One region of the Vibrio sp. genome, then DNA from elsewhere that is predicted to be linked to it. Evidence: predicted binding sites of a transcription regulator. Region 1 holds the regulator's gene; each other region holds the start of a gene.
The links. The regulator MetJ, encoded in region 1, represses methionine synthesis genes. The targets are predictions, from matches to a motif close to TTAGACNTNTANANGTCTAA.

Region 1 (10,803 bases):
AAGGAGGTAACATCGCCAACTTACGCTCTTCAAGCGCCGTATCAGCAAAGTGACGATAGCTCTTGGTTAACAAAGCCTGCAATAAGCTATGATCAGGATGATGGGTTTGCAAGACCACCTCACCAGGCTTACTCGCTCGGCCTGCACGGCCGGCAACCTGAATAAAGAGTTGAGCCAGACGTTCAGAAGCTCGAAAATCGCTGCTATATAAAGAGCCATCGACATCTAACAAACCAACTAAGGTCACGTCAGGGAAATGGTGTCCTTTAGCTAGCATTTGGGTTCCAATCAGAATCTGATACTCACCGTTTCGAATTGACGAAAGTGCGGCTTCTAAGCTGCCCTTTCGGCGAGTACTGTCTCTGTCGATACGAATGGCTTTGTAATCTGGAAACAGTTGCGACAGTTGGGTTTCAAGCTGTTCGGTTCCGACACCAACCGTGACTAAATGGGTCGAACCACATCCTTGGCATTGGTGAATAATCGGTTGCTGAGAACCACAATGATGGCAACGAATCTCATTGTTGTACTGATGATAGGTATAATAGGCGTCACAACGCTTACATTCGGCAATCCATCCGCACTCATGACACATTAATGCTGGCGAGAAACCGCGGCGATTGAGAAACAGCATAACTTGATTCCCTGCCTGTAAGTGCTTGCGCATTTCGGCAATTAGGGGAGCCGAAAGACCACTCTCAAGGTAGAGTCCTTTAATATCCAAGACTTTATTGGTTGTTGGGGTCGCATTTCCGGCTCGCTTAGATAAGACTAAATGATGATATTTACCGACCAAGGCATTATGAAGTGTTTCTAATGCTGGAGTAGCTGAGCCAAGGATAATAGGAATTTGCTCTTTGTTAGCACGCATCACCGCCACATCACGAGCGTGATAACGCAAACTATCTTGCTGCTTATAAGAAGAATCATGCTCCTCGTCCACGATAATAATGCCCAGATCGTGGAAAGGTGTTAGTAATGCCGATCGCGTACCAATCACGATACCAGCCGCATTGTCTCGAGCAGAGAGCCAAGCATTAAGTCTTTCCGTATCATTTAAGCCCGAATGAATCACTTCGACAGGTACATTAAAGCGTTTTTTGAATCGATTGATAGTCTGTGGCGTTAATCCAATTTCAGGGACCAGAACTAGCGCCTGCCTTCCTTTCTCAAGAACGGGTTTTATCAAGTTAAGATACACTTCCGTTTTACCCGAGCCAGTCACCCCTTCCAACAAAAAGCACCCAAATTCCTGAGTACTATTAACCGTCGCAATAGCTACTGCTTGCTCGGTGTTGAGTTTCGGTTTCTCGACTTGGGCTTCAACTTCATGGCTCCAATCTCGGATGACAGGCTTTCTCTCTATCGACTCTATCCACCCTTTGTCATGCAGGGTTTTCAAGACACTCGAACTGATTTCTTGGTCAACGAACTCTTGGTGAGGTACAGGACCCGCTTCTAGCATATGCATTGCTTTTGCTTGCTGAACCGCTCGCCCAAAGCTTTGCATCAATTGATTACGGCCAGCCGTCGTCAACTGCCATTCCACCAGCGCCGCAAAATCCGCTGGTTTTCCTTTCCTTAATGCACTCGGCATCGCGTTCAACAGAGTATCGCCCAAAGGATACTGATAAAACTGACTACACCAATGGAGCAAAGAATAAAGCGTTTCTGGCCATACAGGCTGACTATCAAGCACTTGCTTAATCGGTTTGAGCTTATCAAGGCTAAATTCAGATTCATTGACCATAGCAGTCACGACACCAACCAGTGTCTGACGACCAAAAGGGACTGATACTCGTCCACCGATGATGGGAAACAAGTGTGATGGAATCTGGTAATCAAACTGTTTGTCCAGTGGAACAGGTAACGCTACTCGCGCAATCGTTGGTCGCATATAAGCCATTGAGAATGTGTAGATAGAGACCAAAACAGTGTAAGGGAAAAGGTGATAAGTAGGAAGGAAACGAATTTCTCCCTCGAAAATGCCTGTTCCATGCGCTCAATAACTCACTCGACTAAGTTAGGCTAAAAAAGTAGCAATTTTCTCTGCAAACTGGTTGATTCAGAGACATGGATTCATTACTATATCGCGCCTTAGAGATATGGCTCGCCTGATGGTAGCGGTATCCCTAAATACTATTTTTTAAACTACGTGTGGTGTCCGGCATAGAATCGGATGGCGACACGGCCCATATATTGAGGTTATCCCATGAAAGCTGGTATCCACCCAGAATACAAAGCTGTTAAAGCAACTTGTTCTTGTGGCAACTCTTTTGAGTTCAACTCAACTCTAGCTAAAGAGTCAATCCACCTAGACGTATGTGACAAATGTCACCCATTCTACACTGGTAAGCAACGTATCGTAGATACAGGCGGTCGTGTTGATCGCTTTAACAAGCGTTTCGGTGCTCTATCAAGCAAGAAGTAATTTCTGCTTAGCCGAATCTAAAAAGGACGCCAAGGCGTCCTTTTTTGTTGCCTGCAGTATATCCCTCAGCGCTCGCCCTAGCGTATTGTTTTAATAAAACAGAGTTTTTCTAGCGATATCTCTATTCATCTGGTCTTATCTCCAGTCATTTGCCACTTTTTGTCGTCATGGGTCGCATTCTGACCTTTGCAGCTTGACTTAGTTACTCTAGAATGGATTTCCCCTTTCCAATTATTATTAACGAGTACCTACACCTATGTCAGACGACAATCACCAAGAATTATCCCCTGAAGAGCAATTCCGTCAGCAAGCTCTGGATTACCATGCATACCCAACTGCAGGTAAAATTTCTGTCGAACTAACAAAACCTGCAGAAACAGCTAATGACCTTGCCCTAGCCTACAGCCCAGGCGTAGCGGAACCTGTTCGTGAAATCGCGCAAAACCCTGATAATGTTTATAAATACACCTCTAAAGGTAACATGGTTGCGGTGATTTCTAACGGCACAGCAATTCTTGGTCTTGGTAACTTAGGTCCACTAGCCTCAAAGCCTGTAATGGAAGGTAAATCGCTTCTATTCAAACGCTTTGCTGGTCTAGACTCGATTGATATTGAAGTGAAACATCGCACAATTGAAGAATTTGTTGATACCGTCGCCAACATTGCCGACACCTTTGGCGGTATCAACTTAGAAGACATCAAAGCTCCTGACTGTTTTGAAATTGAAAAACAACTTATCGAACGTTGTGATGTGCCAGTTTTCCACGATGACCAACACGGCACAGCGATTGTTACTGCTGCTGGTATGCTTAATGCGATCGAGCTGCAAGGCAAAAAGCTAGAAGATGCAACGATCGTTTGTTTAGGTGCAGGTGCTGCAGCCGTCGCTTGTATGGAGCTACTGATCAAGTGTGGTGCCATGCGTGAAAAGATCTACATGCTTGATCGCAAGGGTGTCATTCATACTCGCCGCGATGACTTAAATGAATACAAGCAACTGTTTGCTAACAATACTGACAAGCGTACTTTGGAAGATGTAATTGAAGGTGCAGATCTGTTCCTAGGCGTATCTGGTCCGAATCTACTGCCAGCAGAAGCGCTAAAACTGATGGCTGACAAACCAGTTGTGTTTGCGTGTTCAAACCCTGATCCAGAGATTAAACCAGAACTAGCCCATGAAGTTCGTGATGATCTTATTATGGGTACAGGTCGCAGCGACTACCCGAACCAAGTAAACAACGTACTCTGCTTCCCATTCATTTTCCGCGGCGCACTGGATGTCCGAGCAAGCGAAATCAACGATGAAATGAAGCTGGCAGCCGTTGATGCTATTCGCCAACTTGCAAAAGAAGACGTACCAGCAGAAGTATTAAAGGCAGCAGGCGTTGATCATTTGGAGTTTGGTCCTGGCTACATCATTCCAAAACCAATGGACTCTCGCTTACTACCTCGTGTAGCCAAAGCGGTAGCACAAGCCGCTGTAGACTCTGGCGTTGCGCGCATCGAAATGCCAGAAAACTACATGGAAGCCTAGTCGCTAGATTAGAACCAATAAAAAACCGCTGTTACTACACAGCGGTTTTTTTATAACGATGATCGGCTCTCAGCGAAAACTAGGTGCTTTATTGTTTTTGTTATTCTTCGTCAAACGCTTCGTATTCGATTCCCATCTCTTCCATCAATTTTTTAACTTCTGCTGGAATGTCGTCAGGGCGATCTTTTCTTAAATCTTCATCAGTTGGCAGTGGTTGCCCAGTGTAGGCATGCAAAAATGCTTCACACAATAGCTCGCTATTTGTTGCATGGCGCAGGTTATTAATCTGACGACGCGTGCGCTCATCGGTTAATACCTTTAATACTTTCAATGGAATAGAAACAGTAATCTTCTTTACTTGTTCGCTTTTCTTTCCATGCTCAGCGTATGGGCTAATGTATTCGCCATTCCAGTCTGCCATTGCGCACCTTTAATAATTCTTTGTGTTTAATTGAGTAAAGCGCAATTTTAGCGGTATTTATAGCCACAAGCAAAGACATATAGACGTCTAGAAGTGTTGACGTCTCAAAAAATGAGAAGTAAAGTGATGAGATATGGAGATGGAATAACATATATCTAACATCCAACAGGTATAACGTATTCCCTACAAGTTGTCATCACTGTTCGAAAGGAAACACTTATGAGCGCCCGTAAGCCAGCCACCATCGCCGTACGTACTGGTATTGAATCTGACACTCAACACCACGCCGTTGTGCCACCTATTTACCTCTCGACCAACTATGGATTTCCTGCATTTGGCGAAGTACCTCAGTATGACTACACTCGTTCGGGAAACCCAAACCGCGGCTTGCTCGAAACGGCGCTGTATGAACTAGAGTCCGGAAAGGGCGCTGTGGTAACGAATTGCGGGACCTCTGCGCTTAACCTGTGGGTGTCAGCATTCCTGGGCCCTGACGATCTCATCATTGCACCTCATGACTGTTACGGCGGTACGTATCGTCTATTTAATACACGCTCACAAAAAGGCGATTTCAAAGTGCAATTTGTCGATCAATCCGACGAGAAAGCACTCGATGCAGCCATTGCTCTTAAGCCAAAGCTGATTTTACTTGAAACACCATCCAACCCCTTGGTTCGCGTCGTCGATATCGCAAATGTATGTGACAAAGCAAAACAGGTCGGCGCACTAGTCGGTGTAGACAATACCTTTTTGACACCTGTGTTCCAAAAACCTCTTGAGCTAGGCGCTGACTTCGTTATTCACTCAACAACTAAGTACATCAATGGTCATTCCGACGTGATAGGTGGCGTGGTAATCACTAAAACCGAGCAGCATGCCGAAGATTTAGCTTGGTGGGGCAACTGTATCGGCGCAACAGGTACTCCATTCGATAGCTACATGACTTTACGCGGTATTCGCACTCTGGGTGCTCGAATGAAAGTACACGAAGAAAGCTCGGCGCAGATCCTTGAGTACCTCAAAACACAAGACTTAGTTGGCACCATCTACCACCCAAGCCTCCCTGAACACCCAGGGCATGAAATTGCCAAGAAACAGCAATCAGGCTTTGGCTCAATGCTCAGCTTTGAATTTGCCGGCAGCTTTGAACAACTAAAATTCTTCGTTGGCCAGCTTGAGCTTTTCTCACTGGCAGAATCTTTAGGCGGTGTCGAGAGTTTGATTTGTCACCCGGCATCGATGACTCATAGAGCAATGGGAGAAGAAGCGCTGGCAGAAGCTGGGGTTACCCATCAGCTATTGCGTCTTTCTGTAGGCCTAGAAGACGCCGACGATCTAATTGCAGACCTTGATAAGGCGTTCGCTGAAACTAAGGGGGCATGCTAATGACTATTTCTCGCCAACTGCATAAATTCGGTGGTAGTAGCTTAGCCGACCCGGAATGTTATCGCCGCGTAGTTAATATCTTAAAAGAGTACTCTGCCAGTGAAGACTTGATTGTCGTCTCAGCCGCAGGGAAGACCACTAACCGCTTAATAGAGTTTCTAGAGTCACTCAATAAAGATGGTCGCTTAGCACATGAAGTGTTGCAAAGCCTACGCCAATTTCAAACTACTCTTATCGAAGAGCTGATCTCTATAGAAGAACAACAAACATTACTTGCCAAGCTAAACGACGAATTTTCTACTTTGGGTGAGCTTACGGCACCGTTGACTGAAGCAGAAAAGGCCTCTGTGCTTGGTCATGGTGAGGTATGGTCGTCACGTCTATTGGCTGCTCTCCTCAACCAGAATAACCTTCAAGCCGTTGCTCAAGATGCGCGAGCTTTCCTTCGAGCAGAAATCGGTACTCAGCCAGAAGTTGATCGCGGAGCATCTTATCCGCTCGTCAAAGAAGTACTAGCTCAACATGCCCATCATCGAGTGGTGATTACCGGGTTTATGGCACAAGATGAACAAGGGCAAACCGTGTTACTGGGTCGGAATGGCTCAGACTATTCAGCAACGGTCATCGGTGCTTTAGCGGAAGTCAAACAAGTAACCATTTGGAGTGATGTAGCGGGTGTATACAGTGCAGATCCTCGTATTGTTAGCGATGCCTGCTTACTACCACTCCTCAGGCTTGATGAAGCGAGCGAACTGGCTCGTCTTGCCGCACCAGTTTTGCATAGCCGGACTCTACAGCCAGTTGCTCAAAGCACCATGGATTTGCATCTACGCTGCAGCTACGAACCCGAATCTGGCTCTACTCGAATCGAACGCGTATTGGCATCTGGTCGTGGAGCAAAGATCATTTCATCACTCAACGAAGTGCTGCTAATCCAACTTAACTTCTCTGCAGGTCACGACTTCGCAAGACTTGAGAAAGAAGTACTATCTAGCTTAAAACGCGCTCAGCTCGAACCTTTAACCTATGAAGTACAAGATGACCAAAATACGCTTCGCTTAGCTTACACGGCTGAAATTGCCGGTGGTGCGCTAGAATATCTGCAAGACGCAGCAATTGAAGCCGAAATTAAACTAAAAGAAGGCTACTCTCTCGTAGCGGCGGTCGGCGCTGGTGTAACGAAAAATGCTAATCACTGCTACGGTTTCTATCAAAAGCTCAAATCATCTCCCGTTGAATTTATCTCTGAATCTCAATCTGGATTGAGTTTAGTGGCGATACTGCGTAAAGCTGACACTACCCAATTGGTCAAAGCCATTCATAGCCAGTTATTCCAAGCTCAGAAACGTGTCGGCATCGCATTGTGTGGTAAAGGCAATATTGGATCGAGTTGGTTAACTCTCTTTGCAGAGCAAAAAGCCGATCTAGAAAAACGCCGTGGTATGAGTTTTGAGTTAGTAGCGGTTATCGATAGTCAAACTTATTGGTTCAATCCTCAGGGCATCGATGCATCTTCAGTGAGCGAGCATTTTGACGAAGAAGCCATCGAGTACCAGTCTGGTGAGTGGATTGACAAGTTAGGAGCTATCCAAGGATACGATGATGTCGTGGTGTTGGATGTGACGGCAAGTAAAGAGTTAGCTGGCCAATACTTGAACATTGCGGAACAAGGCATGCACCTTATCTCTGCCAATAAAGTAGCGGGCTCCGCTTCGAGTGATTATTACCATCAAGTCCAAAATGCTTTCGCCAAAATTAATCGTCACTGGCTATACAACGCCACCGTGGGCGCTGGGCTGCCTATCAACCACACAGTGCGTGATTTACGTGAAAGTGGTGATGATATTCAAGCATTATCTGGAATCTTCTCAGGTACGCTCTCATGGCTATTTCAACAATACGATGGTTCAGTCCCTTTTGCCGAGTTAGTCGATCTAGCTTGGCAACAGGGCCTCACTGAGCCAGATCCTCGCAATGACCTTGATGGTTCAGACGTGATGCGAAAACTAGTAATCCTAGCCCGTGAAGCTGGGCTAGACATTGAACCAGAAGCCGTAAAAGTAGAAAGTTTAGTGCCATCAGAGTTAGCTGACCTGTCGCTAGATGACTTTTTAGATAAGAGTCAGTTGTTAAGTCAGCTTCTTGCTGAGCGCTTAGAAAAAGCGCAGCGCGAAGACAAAGTCCTACGCTATGTAGCCCGTTTAGAGAAAGATGGCCAAGCGAGTGTCGGCGTTGAAGCTCTGAATAAGGAACATGCGCTAGCGAATTTACTACCTTGCGACAACATATTCGCGATTGAGAGCAAGTGGTACAAGGACAACCCACTCGTTATCCGTGGACCAGGAGCTGGACGAGAAGTCACTTCAGGTGCAATTCAATCGGATCTCAATTTACTTTCTAGCTTCCTCTAAACATCTAGGGCTGCTTTTTGCAGCCCTTTTTTATCCTGACTCGCAAACTCTGTCTAAAATCATAGACAGAACACTCCAGTAAAGTGAACTTCAATATCACTCATGATCAACTTGAATAAAATTCATAATTACACTGTTGACATTAAATCGTATTCAATACATTCTGTGGACATATAGACGTCTAAACGTCAATTCAAGGATTTGCAGTTTAGTGGGCAGAGTTACCACAGGGAGAGAGTAAGATGGGATACACACACGCAGGTCATATCGACGCCTTAAATCAAAATATCGCTGAACTTTCTGACAACATTAATGTGTCATTTGAATTTTTTCCACCGAGCAGTGAAAAAATGGAAGAGACACTTTGGAACTCTGTACATCGCCTAAAAACACTTAAGCCTAAGTTTGTCTCTGTAACCTATGGGGCAAATTCAGGTGAGCGAGACCGCACCCACTCAATCATCAAAGAGATCAAAGCTGAAACAGGACTGATCGCAGCGCCTCACTTGACTTGTATTGATGCTAGCCGTGAAGAACTGATCCAGATCGCTGACGACTACTGGAACAATGGTATTCAAAGCATTGTGGCTCTTCGTGGTGATATTCCTCCAGGTGGAGGTAAACCAGATATGTATGCATCGGATCTAGTGACTCTGCTAAAAGATCGCCATGATTTCGACATCTCCGTTGCTGCATTTCCTGAAGTACATCCTGAAGCGAAAAGCGCTCAAGCTGATTTGTTAAACCTTAAACGTAAAGTAGATGCTGGCGCAAACCGCGCCATTACCCAGTTCTTCTTTGATGTAGAGAGCTACTTACGATTCCGCGACCGTTGTGTTGCAGCAGGTATCGATGTTGAAATCGTTCCTGGTATTCTTCCAGTCTCAAACTTTAAGCAGGCATCACGCTTTGCTGCGCAGAACAATGTAAAAGTACCAAGCTGGATGGCAAAGCAGTTTGAAGGCTTAGATGACGACCCAACGACACGTCAATTGGTAGGTGCAAGCCAAGCGATCGACATGATTCGAGTACTGAGTCGTGAAGGCGTAAAAGACTTCCACTTCTACACACTTAACCGCGCAGAGATGACTTACGCTTTATGCCATACGCTAGGTGTTAGACCAAGTATTTAATGATGTTAAGAAATGCAAAAAGGTTGGCTTTCGCCAACCTTTTTATTTTGCTCTTAGGTAAGTTTATGAACTTACTCTACTTCATCCATCTTACCTAGAAGGTTACGGATACGATCTTGCCATGCAGCGTGCTCTTGTTGCATCTGCTGAGCTTTCTGCTCAAGTTCTTCGCGGCTTGAACGTAATTCATTGGCTTCAACTGCTAGCTTCTCTTTCTCTTCTTTTAGTTCTTCTACTTCCATCTGTAGCAGAGAAATAGTGTCAACAGCAGTTTGGATTTTTGCTTCTAGTTGTTCTAGTACTTCAAAAGACATCTTAGCCTACCTTTGGTTATTCATTTATGTGAAGGGCTCTCCACTCAATGCCTTCATTCTACTCAGCCCGAGAATGATAAACACGCCCTATATTCGATATTTTGCACCATTCGGTCAAAAAAACAGCACACACTGACAATCTCCTGACTGAAAGGGAAACACCAACTGATTTACATGGATTTCGACACTGTTTTGATCGAGTTCAATTCAAATCGCTCAAAATAGCAAACGTTTTCTTCCCATTGTGTTAGAATCCTGCCGATTTTCTCATTCCCCCTTACTTTGGAGTCATCATGAAACGCGATTTAGCAATGGCATTTTCTCGAGTAACAGAAGGCGCTGCTTTGGCAGGCTATAAATGGCTAGGCCGAGGCGATAAAAACGCAGCAGACGGCGCGGCTGTTGAAGTTATGCGTACCCTGCTTAATAAAACCGAGATTAGCGGTGAGATTGTTATTGGTGAGGGTGAAATCGATGATGCGCCAATGCTCTACATTGGTGAAAACGTCGGTATCGGTGGTGATGAAGTGGACATTGCTGTTGATCCTATCGAAGGTACTCGCATGACAGCTATGGGTCAATCAAACGCGCTGGCTGTGCTTGCTGCTGGTGAGAAAGGCAGCTTCCTCAAAGCTCCTGATATGTACATGGAAAAGCTGGTTGTCGGCCCTGGAGCGAAAGGTTGCATAGACTTGCACAAACCACTTAAAGAGAACCTAGAAAACATCGCTAAAGCGCTTAACAAATCTCTTGATACCCTAGTAGTCATTACTTTAGCAAAACCACGTCACGATGCAGTCATTGCAGAAATGCAATCAATGGGTGTACGTGTATTTGCGGTACCTGATGGTGATGTCGCTGCATCGATCCTAACTTGTATGCCTGACAGTGAAGTGGATGCTATGTACTGTGTAGGTGGAGCTCCTGAAGGAGTAGTCTCAGCCGCTGTCATCCGTGCATTGGACGGTGATATGAATGGACGACTACTGCCTCGCCATGAAGTTAAAGGGGACAGTGAAGAAAACCGCATCTACGGAGCTGCCGAACTCAAACGCTGCCAAGAGATGGGTGTAGAAGCGAATGTCGTCTTGAAGATGGAAGACATGGCTCGTAGCGATAATGTCGTCTTTTCTGCAACCGGTATTACCAAAGGTGATTTGTTAGAAGGCATCA
Region 2 (10,803 bases), on a different contig from region 1:
TTCCAAGCTGCTTCTTTAGCGGCGCCTGCTTCTTTTGCATCCCACTCAGCGTACACGTCAGCAGGAATTTCAAATGGACCGTGCTCCCAACCAAGTTGCTTGCGAGTCGCTGCGATTTCTTCAGCGCCTAGTGGTGCACCGTGACAGTCGTGTGAACCAGACTTGTTTGGTGAACCGAAGCCGATAACTGTTTTAGTACAGATTAGCGTTGGACGAGGATCTGCTTTCGCCGCAATGATTGCTGCGTTAATTGCTTCAGAGTCGTGACCGTCTACTGCTGGAATTACGTGCCAACCGTACGCTTCAAAACGCTTAGGCGTATCGTCAGAGAACCAGCCTTCAACTTCACCATCAATAGAGATACCGTTGTCATCCCAGAAAGCGATCAGCTTACCAAGACCTAGCGTACCTGCTAGAGAACATGCTTCGTGAGAGATACCTTCCATCAGACAGCCATCACCCATGAATGCATAAGTGAAGTGGTCAACGATGTCGTGGCCTTCTTTGTTGAACTGAGCAGCAAGTGCTTTCTCAGCCATCGCCATACCAACAGCGTTAGTGATGCCTTGGCCTAGAGGACCTGTTGTCGTTTCGATACCTGGTGCGTAGCCATACTCTGGGTGACCTGGAGTCTTAGAGTGCAGTTGACGGAAGTTCTTAAGATCTTCGATTGATAGCTCGTAGCCTGCTAGGTGAAGCAGAGAGTAAATCAGCATAGAGCCGTGGCCGTTTGAAAGTACGAAACGGTCGCGGTCAGCCCACTCTGGGTTTGAAGGGTTGTGGTTTAGGTGAGAGCGCCAAAGAACTTCAGCGATGTCAGCCATACCCATAGGTGCGCCTGGGTGACCAGAGTTAGCTTGTTGTACACCATCCATGCTTAGAGCGCGGATAGCATTAGCGAGATGTTGACGAGAAGACATGTCAGCTCCTGAGTGCATTAAGCGAATCATATAAAAGTGGGCGATAATTCTCTCAAAGCGACTCTAGCTGTGCAAACGTTTTCCAAGCCAATTGCTCACAATTTTCTTACCTTTCGCTGCAAATCTATCGAAGTTACTAATAATTAGCAGATTTGAGGCAATCGTTTGGTTTTATCTAATAATAAAAAAGAGCTTGTAATTCGAGCAATCAAAACTAGAATAGACGTCTAGATGTAGATACACCTACAATTATTAGTATTATTGAATGCTGGAGAGTTTATAAACCTCCAACATTAACCAGATATAGTGGAGCTAACATGGCTAAGCACCTGTTCACTTCTGAGTCGGTATCAGAAGGTCATCCAGATAAAATTGCAGACCAAATTTCTGATGCTGTTCTTGATGCAATTCTAGAACAAGACCCAAAAGCACGTGTCGCGTGTGAAACTTACGTTAAAACCGGTATGGTCATGGTTGGTGGTGAAATCACTACTTCAGCATGGGTAGATATCGAAGAGCTAACTCGTCAAACCGTTCGTGAGATTGGCTACGTTCACTCTGACATGGGTTTTGACGCGGATTCTTGTGCCGTTCTAAACACTATCGGTAAGCAGTCACCAGATATCAACCAAGGTGTTGATAAAGCCGACCCTAAAGAGCAAGGTGCAGGGGACCAAGGCATTATGTTTGGTTACGCAACCAACGAAACAGAGATCCTAATGCCAGCACCTATCACTTACGCACACCGCTTAGTTGAAAAACAAGCAGAGGTACGTAAGAGTGGCAAACTAGACTTCCTACGTCCAGATGCAAAATCTCAAGTAACGTTCCAATACGATCAAGGTAAGATTGTAGGTATCGATGCGGTTGTTCTTTCAACTCAGCACTGTGACTCAGTATCAACTCCTGACCTACGTGAAGCAGTAATGGAAGAGATCATCAAGCCAGTACTACCTTCTGAGTGGATCAACAAAGAGACTAACTTCTTTATCAACCCAACTGGCCGTTTCGTAATTGGTGGTCCTATGGGTGACTGTGGTCTAACTGGTCGTAAAATCATCGTTGATACCTACGGCGGCGCAGCGCGTCACGGTGGCGGTGCATTCTCTGGTAAAGATCCATCGAAAGTTGACCGCTCTGCAGCATACGCTGCGCGTTACGTAGCGAAAAACATCGTTGCTGCGGGCATGGCTGATCGTTGTGAGATCCAACTTTCTTACGCAATCGGTGTTGCTGATCCAACGTCTATCATGGTTGAAACGTTTGGTACTGAAAAAGTATCGCACGACATTATCGTGGAAGCTGTTCGCCAGAACTTCGACCTACGTCCGTACGGCCTACAAGAGATGCTTAACCTACTTCAGCCTATCTACAAGAAGACAGCAGCATACGGTCACTTCGGTCGTGAAGAGTTCCCATGGGAAGCGACTGACAAAGCAGCAATTCTTGCCGACTTCGCAGGTCTTAAGTAATTAGAACATAAGACATAATCGAATTTAAAAGGGCTTTTGGGAAACCAAAAGCCCTTTTTCTTTAAGGATTAATTTGCCACTCAAAGTTGTATTTTTTTGCCATGGGGTCAATAGTTAAAAATATGTTAACGAGTAGTTTCAGCGATTGAAACCTCGTTAGCGTTAACTGATGCGCCGCTTATATTCCAGACGTCGCCAAGCCGGGCATCGAGTTTCAAACGCTAAATTTGCCAACGAATTTAGTCTACGTAGAGAATCGATCAAGGAGGATGTATGCCTCGTACGGTGAACCCACACGACTTTAAAGATAAGCAGAAAGAAGTCCCGGACTCGGAATACGCTCGTACTATTCCGTGTAATCAGCTGAGTATTTCAGCACCATTTCATTGGCTTTCTCTTGGTCTACATGACTTTGTTAGAATGCCACTCATCAGTGCTTTCTATGGCCTTTGCTTCATGGCAGCCGCTATTGGAATTGTGTTGCTGGTTCAATGGCAAGGAACGCACTTAGTTGTCATGCCTAGTCTCGTGGTTTATATGCTAATAGGGCCTTTCCTTGCTCTAGGTTTGTACGATGCTAGCTGGGAAAGAGAAAAAGGCCATAGCGCAAGTTTACTGCACTCGATGAAAGCGATAGGTCGTAACTCTACATCACAGTGGGCATTCGCAGTACTTCTTGCTGTATGTATGATTTTCTGGATGCGTATCGCTGCATTACTGCATGCACTATACCCTTCAGTACAAGGCGCACCTCTCACTGAGTTTATGCCATTCTTAGTTATCGGCTCACTAGTGGGCTTGGTATTGGCTTGTATCGTTTTCAGTATTTCCGCTTTCTCCATCCCAGTGATGATGGAACGCCGCGTCGATATGATGACAGCCGTATTCACCAGCTTTAACGCGGTTAAATCCAACATCCCTGCGATGATTGTTTGGGCGGCATTGATTTGTGGTGGTATTTTGGTTGGCTTTGCTACGTACGGTATAGGTATGCTATTTACTATGCCAATCCTTGGCTATGGTACTTGGCACGCTTACCATGAAACCATCAAGAAGAAACATCACCCTTAACAAGCTAAGCCATTTCGGTCTATGATGCGCCCCAGCCATTTGAGCTGGGGCGTTTATTTAGGAGTGGTTGTGGATTCTGAACTCAATTATCGTGCACTTAAAGTGATTGCAAACTGCATAAATCAGGCTCAAGTTGCCTTTAAACGCACATTCGCCCAGCCAAAACTTAACTACAAATTACGCGGCAAGGCTGCCGGTAAAGCCTACCTACAGCTCAATGAAATTCGTTTAAACCCAACGCTATTTGAAGAAAACCAGCAGGCTTTCCTTACTGACGTGATTCCTCATGAAGTCGCTCACCTGATTACTTACCAAGTCTATGGCCCTGTTAGGCCACACGGGAAAGAGTGGCAAGGCGTGATGGAAGCCGTATTTAACGTGCCTGCAAAAACCACCCACAGCTTTGAAGTCACTTCCGTACAAGGAAAAACCTTTGAATACCTTTGTGGCTGTACAAGCTATCCCCTTTCTATTCGCCGTCATAATAAAGTACTGCGCAACCAAGCCAGTTACCGCTGTCAAAAGTGCCATCAAACCTTGAGTTTCACTGGCAAACAACTGACTTAATAAGACAATTCTCACCAATACCAACCATAATTGCGTGTTAGACTGTAATTCATACTACTTTTCTAATACGGAATTCCATGAAAAGAATCCTATTTTTCAGTCTATTATTTGCGCTTTTCAGTCTTACTAGCCATGCAGCTCCCCCCTCTTCTTTCTCCAAAGCAAAAAAAGAAGCGGTAAAAATTTACGCCGATCACCCAACCAGTTTTTACTGTGGCTGTGATATTGAATGGCAAGGACGTAAAGGAACACCGGATTTAGAGTCGTGTGGTTACCAAGTGCGTAAACAACAAAAGCGCGCTTCTCGAATCGAATGGGAGCATGTCGTCCCAGCTTGGCAATTTGGCCACCAACGCCAATGTTGGCAAGATGGTGGGCGCAAGAACTGCTCTAAAAATGATAAGACATTTCGTATGATGGAAGCCGATCTCCACAACCTAACGCCCGCAATCGGAGAAGTAAATGGCGACCGTTCCAATTATAACTTTAGCCAATGGAACGGGATTGATGGCGTCAGCTACGGACGCTGTGAAATGCAGGTCAACTTTAAACAGCGCAAGGTCATGCCTCCGGATAGAGCAAAAGGCTCAATCGCTCGAACATACTTATATATGAGTAAAGAGTACGGCTTCAAGCTGTCTAAGCAGCAAACCAACCTTATGATGGCATGGAACAAGCAGTTCCCTGTGGATGAGTGGGAGTGTGAACGAGAGGCTCGGATCTTCAAAGTCCAAGGTAACCACAACCCATTTGTTTACCAAGCTTGCCAAGCGCTATAGCTCTCACTGCGTTATGAAATTGAGAGTTTCCAGTAATTAATTGGAAACTCTCTCTGCCCCTTGTTTTTTCGCATAAAAGCATCCATGTTAGAGGTTATCTCAAAATCTGTTGCTGGAAGTCGAAACCAATGCGAATCCCACGAATCTATCACCCAGAAGCCATTAACCAGTTAGGCTCTCTCATGCTCAGCGAAGATGCCGCAGGCCATATTGGCCGTGTATTGCGCATGAAAGAAGGCCAAGAAGTACTGCTGTTTGACGGCAGTGGGGCTGAATTCCCAGCAGAGATCGCCAGTGTTTCAAAGAAAAATGTTGAAGTGAATATTACTCAACGTGTCGAACGTAGCGCAGAATCTCCGCTTGATCTTCACCTCGGCCAAGTAATTTCTCGTGGCGATAAAATGGAATTTACTATCCAGAAATCAGTTGAGCTCGGAGTAAACACAATTACCCCACTGATTTCAGAGCGCTGCGGTGTCAAACTCGATCAAAAACGCTTCGAGAAAAAGCTCGCTCAATGGCAAAAAATCGCCATCAGCGCCTGTGAGCAATGTGGTCGCAACACGGTTCCAGAAATCCGCCCTATCATGCAACTTGAAGAGTGGTGTGGCGAGGAGTATGACGGTCTAAAACTGAATCTCCACCCTCGTGCAAAATACTCGATCAACACCCTACCTACTCCGGTAGAAAAAGTCCGTTTGTTGATTGGCCCTGAAGGTGGCTTGTCAGCAGAAGAAATCAGCATGACGGAAAACTACAAATTTGAAGAGACGCTACTCGGCCCACGTGTATTACGTACCGAAACGGCGGCTCTTACTGCAATTACAGCCCTGCAAGTTCGTTTCGGCGATCTTGGTTAAACGGAGAACAATATGATCAAATTAGGTATCGTAATGGACCCTATCTCGTCCATTAACATCAAGAAAGACTCTAGCTTTGCCATGATGCTTGAAGCGCAGCGCCGCGGCTACGAAATCCACTACATGGAAATGGATGACCTTCACCTAGACCAAGGGGTTGCGGTAGCTGACACCAAAGTGGTTGAGCTGAAAGAAGATCCAACCGGTTGGTATGAGTTCAAATCTGAGCAAACTATCGAGCTTTCAGAGCTAGATGCGGTACTGATGCGTAAAGATCCTCCGTTTGATACGGAATACATCTACGCCACTTACATCCTAGAGCGCGCTGAAGAGCAAGGCACACTGATCGTCAACAAACCACAGAGCCTACGCGATTGTAACGAAAAGCTGTTTACAGCTTGGTTCCCAGAGCTAACACCAACCACTATCGTGACGCGTAAAGCAGAGAAGATTAAGCAATTCCGTGAAAAGCATGGTGATGTAATTCTTAAGCCGCTTGATGGTATGGGTGGCGCGTCTATCTTTCGCGTAAAAGAAGGCGATCCAAACGTATCAGTGATAATTGAAACCCTGACTAACCATGGCCAGAACTATGCAATGGCGCAGACTTTTGTGCCTGACATCAGTAACGGTGACAAACGTATCTTGGTTGTGGATGGTGAGCCAATGCCATATTGCCTAGCTCGTATTCCAGCAAAAGGGGAAACACGTGGCAACCTTGCTGCTGGCGGAACTGGTGAAGCTCGACCACTAAGTGAAACAGATAAAAAGATAGCTGAGGCAGTAGCGCCTACACTTAAAGAAAAAGGGCTTATCTTTGTTGGTCTAGATGTGATTGGCGATAAGCTAACTGAGATCAACGTAACCAGCCCAACGTGTATTCGTGAAATCGAAGCTGCGTTTGATGTATCAATCACGGGCAAGCTTATGGATGCGATTGAACGCCGCATCAACAAATAATAACAATGGGGTAGCACTGCCTGCCCCTAATAATATGTTGGAGTGTCTATGAATTTAACCAACCATTTTTTAGTTGCTATGCCCGGGATGAAAGATCCCTACTTTGAGCGCAGTGTCATCTATGTGTGCGAACACAATGATGAAGGTGCCATGGGTTTAATGATTAACGCTCCAATTGACGTCACGGTCGGCAAAATGCTTAAGCAAGTTGACGTCGAATCTACTCACCCGCAATTGGTAACGGAAAGTCTCGATAAGCCAGTATTAAAAGGCGGGCCTGTGTCTAGTGATAGAGGTTTTATTCTCCATCAGCCAAAAGACAAGTACGAGTCTAGTATCCAAATGACCGATGATATTTCTGTCACCACATCTCGGGATATCCTCGGAGTACTTGGCACTGAAGCAGAACCTAATGAATACCTCGTTGCTTTGGGCTATTCAGGGTGGGAGCCTGGCCAATTGGAAAGCGAACTCTCTGACAACTCTTGGCTTACTATTGAAGCTGACCCTGAAGTCATTTTTAATACGCCAATTGCAGAGCGTTGGCAAAAGGCAGTACAAATGCTCGGTATTAATGTCGCTCAGCTATCCAGTGATATTGGCCACGCTTAGTCCGTCGTAAACAAAATAAACAGGATTCTCATGTCTAGAACCATCATGTCATTTGATTTTGGTACCAAGAGCATTGGTAGTGCTATCGGCCAAGAAATTACAGGAACGGCTTCTCCACTGCGCGCATTTAAAGCCAATGATGGGATCCCGAACTGGGATGATATCGAAAAGCTTATTAAAGAGTGGCAGCCTAACTTGCTGGTTGTTGGCCTCCCTACAGACTTGCATGGTAGAGATTTAGAAACCATCACTCCAAGAGCAAAAAAGTTTGCCAATCGACTTCATGGTCGCTTTGGCTTACCTGTTGAACTTCATGACGAGCGCTTATCAACAGCCGAGGCTCGGGCTGAACTTTTCGATATGGGTGGCTACAAAGCTCTCAGTAAAGGAAATGTTGACTGCCAATCTGCAGTCGTCATCCTAGAAAGTTGGTTTGAAGCACAATACGGTGAATAAACCTTAGATTGAATTAAAAAAGGGCCGATGCATCTACATCGACCCTTTTTTAATTTGCAGCAGAATAGCTCACACTCTAGCTAATCCATATCAATCTTCACATTACTAAGAGAACCACCAGCAAAGTTATCTCCGCGCTTAGTTTTTAGCATGATGCGTAAGTCATTGGCTGAATCCGCACTGTGCAAGGCATCTTCTTCATTAATTTTACCGTCAACAACAAGCTGATATAGCGCTTGATCAAACGTCTGCATACCAATTTCTTGAGATTTGGCCATGGTAGATTTGAGCTCGTGTAAATCCCCACGTCGGATCAAGTCAGATATTCGTGGGCTGTTGAGCAGAATTTCAAACACACCATGACGTCCTTGGCCATTCTTATCACGAATCAGTTGCTGACCAATAACACCGCGCAAATTCATTGATAAATCAAACAAGAACTGTTCTTTTTGCTCCTTAGGAACTAAATGCAAAATTCGCTCAAGAGCTTGGTTGGCGTTATTCGCATGTAATGTAGCCATGCACAAATGACCAGTTTCGGCGAAAGTCATCGCGTATTCCATCGTTTCGCGTGAACGAATTTCGCCGATCAAAATCATATCAGGCGCTTGTCGAAGCGAGTTTTTAAGCGCTACTTCATAGCTTTCAGTATCTAACCCAACTTCTCGCTGAGTAACAATACAACGCTGATGCTCGTGAACAAACTCAATCGGGTCTTCCACCGTTAAGATATGGCCTGTTCGATGACTATTTCGATACCCCGTCATCGCGGCCATAGTTGTAGATTTACCAGACCCTGTAGCTCCGACTACCAACACCAACCCACGTTTAGCTATCGAGAGGTCTTGCAAAATTTCAGGCAAACGTAAGTCTTCAAAGCTCGGTATAGTGGTTTCGATGCGACGAATTACCGCACCAGGTAACTCGCGTTGATAAAACGCTGACACCCGATAACGACCAAAATCGCGAACGATGGCAAAATTCGCCTCTTTCGTCGAATCAAACTCTCGCTGCCTATCTTGATCCATCATGCTATTAAGTAATGCCTCAACATCATTCAACATGAGTTTCTCGCCATGTGCACGCAGTTCGCCATCAACGCGATAAAGCACAGGAGCCCCGACCGTGATGTAAAGGTCTGATGATTTCTGGTTGTTCATTCCCTGAAGGTAAGTATTGATATCCATATTCTCACCTATCAGAACATGCTATTGGATTCTGTTTCGATTTTCTTCGCCACTTCTTCAGGATCAACCTGACCTTGGGCAATAAGCTGCTTGGCGTTTTGCTCCATAGTTTGCATGCCGTGCGCCGCCCCAGTTTGTATCACGGAATACATTTGCGCGACCTTGTCTTCACGAATCAAGTTACGGATAGCAGGTGTGGCCATCATAATTTCATGACAGGCAGTTCTCCCCCCACCAATACGCTTAAGCAGCTTCTGGGCGATCACCGCGCGCAACGACTCTGATAACATCGAGCGAACCATGTCTTTGTCGCTGCCTGGGAACACATCAATAATACGGTCAATGGTTTTTGCCGCGCTACTGGTGTGCAATGTGCCAAATACCAAATGACCCGTTTCAGCAGCCGTAAGTGCCAAACTTATCGTTTCTTGATCGCGTAATTCACCAACCAAAATAACGTCTGGATCTTCGCGTAGGGCGCTGCGCAGAGCATTTTTGAAACTGTGAGTATCTCGGTGCACTTCGCGCTGATTGATCAAACATTTATTATTGGTGTGAACAAACTCTATCGGGTCTTCGATGGTCAAAATATGCTTGTTTTGATTGCGATTGATATGATCAACCATCGCAGCCAATGTCGTTGATTTACCGGATCCTGTTGGCCCCGTTACCAATACCAATCCCTTCTCCATATTCGCTATCTTTTCAAATATTTGCGGAGCTTCTAATTGCTCTAGTGTAGGGATCTCTGTTGGAATGGTTCGAAATACCGCTGAGCAGCCGCGAGACTGATTAAATGCATTGACACGGAATCGCCCAACGTTAGGCAACTCGAAAGAAAAGTCGACTTCGAGACGCTCCTCAAATTCACTTCGCTGAGAATCGTTCATGATCTCAAAAACCAAACGATGCACATCCGAATGGCTAAAAGCAGGCACACCAAGCTTTCTTACTTCGCCATCTATCCGTACCATTGGTGAAACTCCGGCAGAAAGATGTAGATCTGATGCATTATGCTTTACACTAAAATCCAGTAATTCAGCGATATCCATTTATTTTCCTTAAGTAAAATCTGCTATGAACAGTATTCAACAAAATATTGAACAGATCACCTCACAGATTGAGAGTGCACAACAAAAGTGTGGACGACCTCGAGAGTCAGTGCAACTTCTGGCGGTAAGTAAAACTAAACCTGTAGAGGCAATTCTCGAAGCCGCTCAAGCGGGCCAAGTTGCCTTTGGTGAAAACTACGTACAAGAAGGCGCCGATAAAGTAGCACACTTTTCCGAACACCATCCAGAACTGGGCCTAGAATGGCATTTCATTGGTCCAATCCAATCAAATAAGTCTCGCCATGTTGCTGAGAACTTTGCTTGGGTACATACAGTTGATAGAGCTAAAATCGCTCAACGCCTGAACGATCAACGCCCAGATGACGCGACACCACTACAAGTTCTTATGCAAGTGAATACCAGTGGTGAGGCATCTAAATCTGGGTTAAACGAAAATGAAATCTTTGAGCTTGCGGAGTTGATTTCTTCACTTCCAAACCTCACTTTAAGAGGGTTAATGTCAATTCCAGCTAATGTGTCGGACTACGCTTCACAACTGTCGGCATTCACTCAATTGGCAGACTTAAAAGATAAGCTTGCGCAGCGTTTTCCTGATGAGCAACTCGACACTTTATCCATGGGGATGAGTGGCGACATGGAAGCCGCTATCGAAGCAGGCAGTACTATGGTTCGCATCGGTACTGCAATTTTTGGCGCACGCGATTACAGCAATAAGCAATAACGATTGTCACCTAACACATAACAAGCGGGAAGTTACACAATGGAACAGAAGAAGATTACGTTTATCGGCGCAGGTAATATGGCACGCTCAATTATAGCTGGGCTAGTTGCTAGTGGATATCCAGC
Region 3 (10,803 bases), on a different contig from region 1:
TCTATTACCTCTGTCCTCTTCGCACTGTGGAGCCAAGATTTCTCGGTACTGCAGACTCCAGGTAGTGCTGTTTTTATTTACGTTATTGTTGCCGCCCTTATTTTTCTTGAAAGTGGCTTTATCCCAGCAGCTCCTTTCCCCTGCGATAGTGTGGTCGTGTTATCTGGCACATTGGCGGCGGTGGGCGTTTTGGATCCCGTTATGATCCTACTAATTATTGGGTTTTGTGCGGCAATGGGAAGTTGGGCGGCATACTTGCAAGGAAAATGGTTAAATCGTTTACCTAAAGTTCAAGGCTGGGTGAAGGCTGTTCCGAGTAAGCGCTTAGCACAAGTTGATATGTTATTAACTAAGCATGGGTTGGTGGCTTTATTTAGTGCTCGCTTTATTCCAGTTGTTCGCTCACTGCTGCCGTTAATGATGGGGATGAGAGCGCAGCAGGTAAAAAGGTTTCACTATTTCTCGTGGTTAAGCGCGATTTTATGGACGCTGTTACTCTGTTCATTTGGCATGTTGCTTCCGATTCTCCCTGAGACAATCAGCAGATATATTACAGCTGGGCTTATGGCCGCACCTGTAATTACTTTGTGCCTAGCAATATTGAGTATTACTGTGATGAAGTTACGGAGAGTGTTGGTTAAGCCATTGCCAAGTAGTTCTGCAAAAGAGCTTTAGAATCTGTGCGCTTATTGAGCGTAATGATACGGAAAAGGCAGCCTTAATGGGCTGCCTTTCAGTATTATAAGTTTAGGGTACGTTACTCTTTTGTAGCTGCCATTGCATCCTCGTCCATGTCTTTCTGAGCACGCTTTGCCTTTTCAATCATAGGTGTAATGGTTGAGCCTTGAACCAGAATGGAGAACACGACCACAGAGTAGGTCATGACCAACACAATCTCTTTCACATCAATTAGCTTATCTTGGATCACCCAGATGCCTGATGGAATGGAGAGTGCCATTGCTAACGCCAAACCGCCGCGCAGCCCACCCCAGGTTAGGATTTTAACTGACCACGGGTTGTAGTTTCGGTAACGTTTAAAGCCAATGTAAGACAGAAAAACGCTTAGGTAACGGGCAGAGAGTACCAGTGGTACAGAGAACGCCATTAATATCCAGTCTTCTTTGTGGAACTCGAACAATAGCATCGACATACCAATCAGTAGGAAGAGTACGCCGTTAAGGAACTCATCAACTAATTCCCAGAAGTGATCAAGGTGATCTTCACTCTCTTTGGAGAAACCGATAAAGCGAGTCCAGTTACCAATCATAATGCCAGAAACGACCATAGCGAGTGGACCTGAAACATGCAGTACTTCAGCAAATGCGTAACCCGCAGTTGGCACACCAATCGTAAGTAGCAATTCCATAGAATGATCATCTGTAGCACTGATGAGATAGTGGAAGAGTAACCCAAGCGCAAAGCCATAAGCGATACCGCCGATAGCCTCTTGGATAAACAACATGGTTACACTGCCCACTGTTGGTGCTTCGGTACCGAAGGCTATGGTATACAGAGTGACAAAAATCACTAAACCGAAGCCATCATTGAACAGAGATTCCCCTTCAATTTGGGTTGAAATACGCTTCGGCGCATCGAGTTTTTTGACGATAGCCAATACTGCGATTGGGTCGGTAGGAGATATAAGTGCGCCGAACAATAAGCAGTAGACCAAATTAAATTGGATCCCGATGAGTTGGCAGAATCCATATAACGCAAAACCAATAAAGAAGGTAGAGAACAAGGTTGCCCCTAAGGCCAGTACGGTAATTTCCCATTTCTGATCTTTTAAGTTGGGCAGTTTGATACCTAATCCACCGGCAAACAGTAAGAAGCCAAGGATCCCCTTAAGCAAAAAATCTTCGAAGTTAATGCTCGACATTGTCTTCGAAGCAATTTCTGTCAGGTGGAACCAATCGTTTTGACCTGCGATCAGAATGATTAACGATAGGATCATTGATCCCGCAGTTATAGCGATGGTGGTTTGCATTTTACCTATCTTGCTGTTTATGAAAGCAATCATCATTGCTGCAGCAGATAGGAAACACAGAGTGTAATAGACCGACATGTGATTCTCTGTATGTAACAAATTGTGAATGAGGATTTTGTTCCTAGCGTGCTTAAATAGCAAACACTTTTTTGTCATGGAATGGTGATGATTTTTGTTGTTTTAGACGTCTAGACTCCTTTAATAACTGTGATAGGATGGAAGAATAATTAAAGGAATGAGGCTGTACTGTGGGAAGTAATGTAAGGCAACAGATTGAAGCTCAATTAAAGCAACGTATCTTATTGATTGATGGTGGTATGGGCACCATGATCCAAGATTACAAACTTGAAGAGCATGATTATCGTGGTGAGCGTTTTGCTGATTGGCATTGCGATTTGAAAGGGAATAATGACCTTTTAGTACTGTCTCAACCAAAGCTGATTAAAGATATCCATCTTGAGTATCTAGAAGCCGGCGCAGATATTCTTGAAACCAACACATTTAACGCGACCACTATCGCGATGGCTGACTATGATATGGAAAGCCTCAGTGAAGAGATTAACTTTGCGGCAGCTAAGTTAGCTCGTGAAGCTGCAGATGAGTGGACGGCGAAAACACCAGATAAGCCTCGTTACGTTGCAGGCGTTCTTGGTCCTACTAACCGTACTTGTTCTATCTCGCCTGATGTAAACGATCCTGGCTATCGTAACGTCAGCTTTGATGAGCTTGTGACAGCTTATTCTGAATCAACCCGAGCACTGATCAAAGGTGGCTCCGACCTTATTCTTATCGAGACTATCTTCGATACACTTAACGCTAAGGCGTGTGCCTTTGCCGTTGATTCGGTATTTGAAGAGTTAGGCATTGCTCTTCCTGTGATGATTTCAGGTACCATCACTGATGCTTCGGGTCGCACATTATCAGGTCAAACGACCGAAGCATTTTACAATTCACTTCGTCACGTAAATCCAATTTCATTTGGTCTTAACTGTGCTCTTGGCCCAGATGAGCTTCGTCCTTATGTCGAAGAACTCTCCCGTATTTCTGAATCGTTTGTTTCTGCGCACCCGAATGCTGGTTTACCGAATGCATTTGGCGAATATGACTTATCTCCAGAAGATATGGCTGTGCACGTTAAAGAGTGGGCTCAGAGCGGATTCTTAAACCTGATTGGTGGTTGTTGTGGTACGACGCCAGAACATATTCGCCAAATGGCAAATGCGGTTGAAGGGGTTAAGCCCCGTGACCTTCCAGAGTTGATTACTGCTTGTCGTTTATCTGGTTTAGAGCCACTAACCATCGAAAAAGAAACGCTATTTATTAACGTTGGTGAGCGTACTAACGTGACCGGTTCTGCCCGCTTTAAGCGTTTGATTAAAGAAGAGCTTTACGACGAAGCGCTAGAAGTTGCTCGTCAGCAAGTGGAAAACGGCGCTCAGATCATCGATATCAACATGGATGAAGGCATGCTGGATGCGGAAGCGTGTATGGTGCGCTTCCTCAATCTATGTGCATCAGAGCCAGAGATTTCGAAAGTTCCAATCATGGTCGACTCTTCTAAATGGGAAGTTATCGAAGCTGGCCTCAAATGTATTCAAGGCAAAGGCATCGTTAACTCCATCTCGTTAAAAGAGGGTAAAGAGAAGTTTGTCGAACAAGCGAAATTGATCCGCCGTTATGGTGCTGCAGTTATCGTGATGGCATTTGACGAAGTCGGTCAGGCCGAAACGCGTGAACGTAAGTTAGAAATCTGTACCAACGCTTATCGAATCTTAGTTGATGAAGTGGGCTTCCCGCCGGAAGACATTATTTTTGACCCGAATATCTTTGCCGTCGCGACGGGTATTGAAGAACACAACAACTACGCTGTGGATTTCATTGAAGCGGTTGCAGACATTAAACGCGATTTACCACATGCGATGATTTCAGGTGGTGTCTCGAACGTTTCGTTCTCATTCCGAGGCAATAACTACGTCCGTGAAGCGATTCACGCGGTGTTCTTATACCACTGCTTCAAGAACGGCATGGACATGGGCATTGTTAACGCAGGTCAGCTTGAAATTTACGACAACGTGCCAGATAAGCTACGAGAGGCGGTGGAAGACGTGGTTCTTAACCGTCGTGATGATGCGACTGAGCGACTGCTTGATATTGCTGCGGAATATGCAGGTAAAGGTGTCGGTAAAGAAGAGGATGCTTCTGCACTTGAGTGGCGCACATGGCCAGTTGAGAAGCGTCTTGAACACGCTTTAGTGAAAGGTATTACCGAATTTATCGTAGAAGATACCGAAGAAGCTCGCGTCAATGCTGCCAAACCGCTAGAGGTGATTGAAGGGCCTCTAATGGATGGCATGAACGTGGTGGGTGACCTGTTTGGTGAAGGTAAGATGTTCTTACCACAGGTAGTGAAATCAGCGCGCGTAATGAAACAGGCGGTTGCTCACCTAGAACCATTCATAAACAAAGAGAAACAGGCAGGCTCCTCGAACGGTAAAATTCTACTCGCGACAGTAAAAGGTGATGTGCACGATATTGGTAAAAATATTGTTGGCGTGGTTCTGCAATGTAACAACTACGAGATCATCGACCTTGGCGTGATGGTGCCATGTGAAAAGATCCTGAAAGTTGCTAAAGAAGAGAACGTTGACATCATTGGTCTATCTGGCTTGATTACCCCATCTCTGGATGAAATGGTGCATGTTGCTAAAGAGATGGAGCGTCTTGAGTTTGATCTGCCACTACTGATTGGTGGTGCAACGACCTCGAAAGCGCATACTGCGGTAAAAATTGAGCAGAACTACAGTAAGCCTGTTGTTTATGTAAACAATGCATCGCGTGCAGTAGGTGTGTGTACTTCTCTGTTATCTGATGAACTTCGCCCGGCATTTGTTGAAAAGCTCGATGCGGATTATGAACGTGTCCGTGATCAGCATAACCGTAAAAAGCCTCGAACTAAGCCAGTAACACTAGAGCAAGCGCGAGCCAACAAGGTTGATATTGATTGGGGCAACTACACTCCGCCAGTGCCAGCTAAGCCGGGTGTACATGTGTTTGATGATTTTGATATCGCGACACTACGTAACTACATTGACTGGACGCCTTTCTTCATGACTTGGTCGCTGGTGGGTAAATATCCAAAGATCTTTGAACATGAAGAAGTAGGCGAAGAAGCCAAGCGTCTATTTAAAGATGCTAATGAGCTACTAGACCGTGTTGAGAAAGAGGGCTTGATGCAAGCTCGAGGTATGTGTGCACTGTTCCCAGCGGCAAGCATTGGCGACGATATTGAAGTTTACACGGATGAGTCGCGTACTGAAGTGGCTAAAGTGCTATGTAACTTACGTCAGCAAACTGAAAAGCCGAAAGGGTTCAATTACTGTCTGTCTGATTACATTGCGCCGAAAGATTCGGGTAAGAAAGACTGGATTGGTGCCTTTGCCGTGACGGGTGGTATTAATGAGCGTGAACTTGCGGATGAATATAAAGCTCAAGGTGATGACTACAACGCGATTATGATTCAGGCAGTTGCCGATCGTTTAGCTGAAGCATTTGCTGAATACTTACATGAGCGGGTTCGTAAAGAAATTTGGGGTTATGCCGCTGATGAGAACTTGTCGAACGAAGAACTGATTAGAGAGAAATACCAAGGCATTCGACCAGCACCAGGCTACCCAGCTTGTCCTGAACATACCGAAAAAGGGCCACTTTGGGAGCTAATGAAGGTGGAAGAGACGATTGGTATGACACTTACGTCAAGCTATGCAATGTATCCAGGTGCATCTGTATCGGGTTGGTATTTCTCGCACCCTGATTCACGTTACTTCGCGATCGCTCAGATCCAGCAGGATCAAGTGGAAAGTTACGCTGATCGTAAAGGTTGGGATATGCTTGAGGCCGAGAAGTGGTTAGGGCCAAACATTAATGGCTAGAGCGAAGGCTAGATAAAATAAAAGCGCAGTTATTACGACTGCGCTTTTTTGTATCAGCTTATTGGCGTTAGATTAGAATGGTTGCTAAACCTAAGAACACCGATAGACCAATCACATCGGTCACTGTGGTTAGCGCCATACCACCTGCAAGAGCAGGGTCGATATTCATCTTCTTTAACAGAATCGGGATGGTTACCCCAGCGATGCCTGCCACGAGTAGGTTAGTGAGCATAGCCGCGGAGATAATCCCACCTAGCATCCAATTACCTTTCCAAGCTACAACAATACCGCCAATGATCAAGGCCCACATGATGCCGTTGAGTAAGCCGATGGCTGCTTCTTTCATCAGTAGTTCGCGTTTGTTGGAGTCACCGATATGACCCAGTGCCAAACCGCGAATCACAAGTGCAACGGTTTGGTTACCTGCAACACCACCCATGGAAGGAACAATGGTCATCAATACCGCGATTGCCGCCATTTGATCTAAGGTGGCTTCAAACATATTGGATACAGAAGCAGCTGCCAATGCTGCAAGTACGTTAGCGCCTAACCAGACACTACGTTTACGTGCAGATTTAACCACAGGTGCGAAGGTATCTTCGTCATCATCCATACCCGCCATACTCATCATCGAGTGCTCGGCATCTTCACGGATAACATCAACCACATCATCGATGGTGATACGACCGACAAGATGCTGGTTTTCATCAATAACAGGTGCAGAAACCCAATTTCGACGCTCAAATAGGCTAGCAATGTCTGAGTCACTCATCGTCACGTCGATTGCTTCATCAGCGTCTTCCATCACATCAATGATTTTGACGTCTGGTTGAGTGGTGATCAGAGTCGTGATTGGCAATTCACCAATTAACCGGCTCTCTTCATCAATCACGTACAAAGCATCTGTCGCTTCTGGGAGCTCGCCTTTCATACGCAAATAACGTAATACAACATCAACATCGACATCACCACGAATGGTGATAACGTCGGTGTTCATTAAGCTACCAGCAGAATCTTCCGGGTATGAAAGTGCGGTTTCAACCAATAGGCGCTCTGCGGCGTCCATTTGTGATAGAACTTCTCGAGAAACGTCGTCAGGCAGGCTACGGAGTACGTAGGCGACATCATCCGTCTCCATACCTTCTGTAGCTTCTGCAAGTGTCTCTGGTGCCATTTTAGACACTAGATCATCTTTGACATCCTCGTTTAGCTCATCGAGGATCTCACCATAGTCTTCTGGATCGGTTAACTGCCAAAGAACTTCACGGCTTTTTCGTGGGGAGGCTTCTAATAGATGGGCAATGTCTTCTGGCTCCATGTCCTGCAATTGGCGACGGACATGAACAAAACGGCCATTTTCTAGAGCTTCTGTGACTTCTTGGAGGGCTTGGTGAGCTTGGTCAAATTCAATTTGCTCTGCCATTGATTCCCCCTGACTCTATTTTTCTACAATGCTGTGAATAGTAACTTAATTTTAGAATGGATTTAATAAGTTAATGTGAAGGAAGAGAAATTTGTCAAAGGAGGGAAGTTAATCTTCTTCTTCAAATTTATCTTCGATGAGGTGGCAGACGGCTTCTAGTGCAGGGTGTGCATCTGCGCCTTCTGCACTAATGGTCACATGCTCACCCTGGGCTGATTCCAGCATTAATAAGCCCATTACGCTATCAGCGGTGGCTTCTTTGCCTTCATGGTTTTGAATGGTCAGTACAGAATCAAATGATTGAGCAAGCTCCACAAGCTTTACAGCAGCACGAGCATGAAGGCCTAGACGATTTTGAATTAGGACGGTTCTACTCTGTTGCTGCATAGTGTTATTCCTTGTGGTTTTGCTCTAATGATGCGTGACGAATTTGTACTTGATGGCCCATCTGTGCGAAGTATTCGCCAATTTGTTGGGTGAGATAAACGGAGCGATGTTTTCCGCCAGTACATCCAATGGCTACCGTGAGATAGCTACGATTGTTCTTCTCTAGTAGAGGTAGCCAATGTTCAATGAATTTTTGAACCTGTTGTTTCAGTTCAATGACTTCAGCGTGGCTTTCCAAAAAGGATTTGATTGGTGCATCGAGCCCGGTCAGTGGACGTAAATCAGGCTCCCAGTGAGGGTTGGGTAAAAAGCGCACATCAAATACGTAATCAGCATCGCTCGGTAGGCCATATTTAAAGCCAAATGATTGGAATACCATGACCAGGTCTTTACGTTCTCGACCTTCAACACGCATGCGGACGGTTTCACTTAAATCATGCAGGGATTGGTTACTGCTGTTGATGACAAGATCCGCGTGTTCTTTGAGGGGAGAAAGAATGGTTCGCTCTTTTTCAATCGCTTGTTCTAGAGAGGTGTTCTCTAAGCTTAACGTCAACGGGTGAATTCGACGAGTTTCACTATAGCGCTTGAGTAATGTGTCTTTATTAGCATCGAGGAACAGTACACTCACATCTGAACTCTGTTTGAGTTGAGTGAGAACATCTTCGACTAAGTTTGGTTCTGCTGGTAGGTTGCGAATATCGATGCTGACCGCGACATTCTGTTTGCTTGATTGAACGGATTGGACAAAGTTATCAAGCATATCCACAGGTAGATTGTCGACGCAGTAGTAACCAAGATCTTCTAAGACACGAAGTGCGACACTTTTACCTGCACCGGAATAGCCGCTTACTACAATAAGGCGCATTATCGATGCACCATTATGTCGTAGAGTTCTTGATCGGACTGCGCTTTACGCAATTGTTTTAAGATCTGCTTATCGTTGAGACGCTCTGCCATACTAGAAAGAGTTTTTAGGTGCTCTTTACATTGTGCGTCGGGCACAAGAAGAGCAAAAAGTAGGTCAACAGGGCGGTTATCGATAGCATCAAATTCAACCGGTGATTCACACTGAAGTAGAACTGCTACAGCTTTATCACTGGATTGCATACGAGCATGGGGAATGGCTATTCCATTTCCAATGCCAGTACTGCCCATCTTTTCACGACTGAGCATGCATTCAAATAATTCGGTAGAGTTTTGCCCGGTTTGTTCAGCAACGAGTTCACTGATCATTTCAAGGGCACGTTTTTTACTGGTGCACTGAACTGCACTTTTCGTGCAGTCCAGTGTAAGGATTTCGCTTAATTGCATGGTGTTAGTGAGCGTTTAGCTTCTCTTTGTGCTTGTTTAGCTGTCGTACTAATTTATCGACTAGGGAATCAATCGCGGCATACATGTTTTCATCATCTGATGAAGCGTGAATTTCGCCCTGATTTACGTGAAGGGTAGCTTCTGCGATTTGACGGAGTTTTTCAACTTTTAAAACAACATGAACGCTGTTGATATGGTCAAAAAAGCGTTCTAGCTTTTGAAACTTTTCGTTTACGTAGTCTTGCATTGAATCGGTGAGATCAACGTGGTGGCCATTAATATTGATTTGCATAGACTTTCCTTCTCGGTTAAATGCCTTAAAGTAGGCGTTTGCGCTGACTTGAAGGGGCGATGCCTAGTGATTCGCGGTACTTCGCTATTGTTCGTCTAGCGACCTGAATCCCTTGGTCAGCGAGTAGAGCTGCAATCTTACTGTCACTCAGTGGTTTCGCACTGTTTTCGGCAGCAACCAACTTTTTAATCAAAGCTCGAATTGCAGTGGATGAACATTCTCCACCATTGTCAGTACTGACGTGGCTAGAGAAAAAGTACTTCAGTTCAAAAATGCCACGAGGGGTATGCATGAACTTCTGCGTGGTTACCCTTGATATGGTGGACTCATGCATGTCGACATCCAATGCCACATCATTAAGTACCATTGGCTTCATAGCTTCTTCACCATACTCGAAGAAATCGCGTTGATGTTCAACAATACACTTAGCAACTTTGAGCAGCGTCTCGTTTCTACTTTCAAGGCTTTTAATTAACCATTTTGCCTCTTGCAAATTGCTACGAATGTATTGACTGTCTGCACTATTACCTTTGCCAAGAGCTGCATATTGTTGGTTGACCTTTAGTCTTGGCACTGAGTCAGGGTTGATGGTCACGACCCATTTGCCATGATCTTTAAAGACCGAAACATCCGGAATGACATATTCTGCATGTTCTGTTGCTATACGGCTTCCTGGTCTAGGGTCCAGTTGTTGAATGAGCTTGAGTGTTTCTCTGAGCTCTGCTTCTTTAAGCTTAGTCTCTTTAATGATCAGTTTGTAGTCACGATTACCAAGTTGGTCGATATGGTTAGTGAGGACTAACTTAGCTTCGGCTAGCCAAGGTGTATCTTCTGGGAATGTCGCTAATTGGAGTAATAAACAGTCTTGAAGGTTGAGCGATGCAACACCCAATGGGTCAAACTGTTGGATACGTTTACGGACAGCTTCAATCTCTTCGATTTCAATCTCTTCGTTATCGAAGCTTTCTAGAATATCCTGGCTAGAGACAGTTAAATAACCGTAGTCGTCGACGGCGTCAATAATCGCCATTGCGATAGTACGGTCGGTTTCACTGAATGGAGTCAAGTCGAGCTGCCACGTTAAGTAGTCATGCAGTGACTGAGTGGTTTCGCCTTGATAGACCGGTGCGTCGTCGTCTAGGGCAATGCCAGTACTACCAGTGTTAGCACTGTATACATCTTCCCAAGTCGTATCGATTTCAAGCTCAGAACTTATTTCTGACTTCTCGATTAACTCTGAACTGTCTTTTACGTCTGGCTCTGTGATCTCGACCGTTGGCTCTTTTTCCTCATTACTCGATTTATCTTCGGCAACCGGAGTATCTTCCCCAGACTCCTCGACTTCGAGAAGAGGGTTTGAGTCCAATGCTTCTTGAATCTCTTGTTGAAGATCTAGCGTTGACAACTGCAACAAGCGAATCGCTTGTTGTAGCTGAGGTGTCATCGCTAACTGCTGTCCTAGCTTGAGTTG

Region 2: metK (methionine adenosyltransferase) is a predicted target of MetJ. The motif match lies at 1,140-1,159, and genes of this name have one in related genera.
Region 3: metH (methionine synthase) is a predicted target of MetJ. The motif match lies at 2,168-2,187, and genes of this name have one in related genera.

The regions. Positions count from the first base shown of each region.
Region 1 covers NZ_CFHWOM010000013.1:2,266-13,068, reverse strand. Annotated here, with positions in the region: gene priA (primosomal protein N') at 1-1,897, opposite strand, end outside; gene rpmE (50S ribosomal protein L31) at 2,213-2,431, shown strand; gene AC4MRV_RS10045 (malic enzyme-like NAD(P)-binding protein) at 2,688-3,965, shown strand; gene metJ (met regulon transcriptional regulator MetJ) at 4,066-4,386, opposite strand; gene AC4MRV_RS10035 (O-succinylhomoserine (thiol)-lyase) at 4,606-5,772, shown strand; gene AC4MRV_RS10030 (bifunctional aspartate kinase/homoserine dehydrogenase II) at 5,772-8,183, shown strand; gene metF (methylenetetrahydrofolate reductase) at 8,426-9,316, shown strand; gene zapB (cell division protein ZapB) at 9,388-9,630, opposite strand; gene glpX (class II fructose-bisphosphatase) at 9,924-10,803, shown strand, end outside.
Region 2 covers NZ_CFHWOM010000058.1:297-11,099, forward strand. Annotated here, with positions in the region: partial or broken gene AC4MRV_RS18675 (transketolase family protein) at 1-920, opposite strand, end outside; gene metK (methionine adenosyltransferase) at 1,238-2,392, shown strand; gene AC4MRV_RS18685 (DUF2189 domain-containing protein) at 2,666-3,463, shown strand; gene AC4MRV_RS18690 (SprT family zinc-dependent metalloprotease) at 3,533-4,030, shown strand; gene endA (deoxyribonuclease I) at 4,108-4,809, shown strand; gene rsmE (16S rRNA (uracil(1498)-N(3))-methyltransferase) at 4,938-5,669, shown strand; gene gshB (glutathione synthase) at 5,682-6,629, shown strand; gene AC4MRV_RS18710 (YqgE/AlgH family protein) at 6,678-7,241, shown strand; gene ruvX (Holliday junction resolvase RuvX) at 7,272-7,697, shown strand; gene AC4MRV_RS18720 (PilT/PilU family type 4a pilus ATPase) at 7,778-8,884, opposite strand; gene AC4MRV_RS18725 (type IV pilus twitching motility protein PilT) at 8,896-9,936, opposite strand; gene AC4MRV_RS18730 (YggS family pyridoxal phosphate-dependent enzyme) at 9,962-10,678, shown strand; gene proC (pyrroline-5-carboxylate reductase) at 10,718-10,803, shown strand, end outside.
Region 3 covers NZ_CFHWOM010000072.1:3,489-14,291, forward strand. Annotated here, with positions in the region: gene AC4MRV_RS19830 (DedA family protein) at 1-675, shown strand, start outside; gene AC4MRV_RS19835 (cation:proton antiporter) at 758-2,065, opposite strand; gene metH (methionine synthase) at 2,236-5,916, shown strand; gene mgtE (magnesium transporter) at 5,984-7,339, opposite strand; gene AC4MRV_RS19850 (HPr family phosphocarrier protein) at 7,448-7,726, opposite strand; gene rapZ (RNase adapter RapZ) at 7,731-8,594, opposite strand; gene ptsN (PTS IIA-like nitrogen regulatory protein PtsN) at 8,594-9,040, opposite strand; gene hpf (ribosome hibernation promoting factor) at 9,045-9,332, opposite strand; gene AC4MRV_RS19870 (RNA polymerase factor sigma-54) at 9,358-10,803, opposite strand, start outside.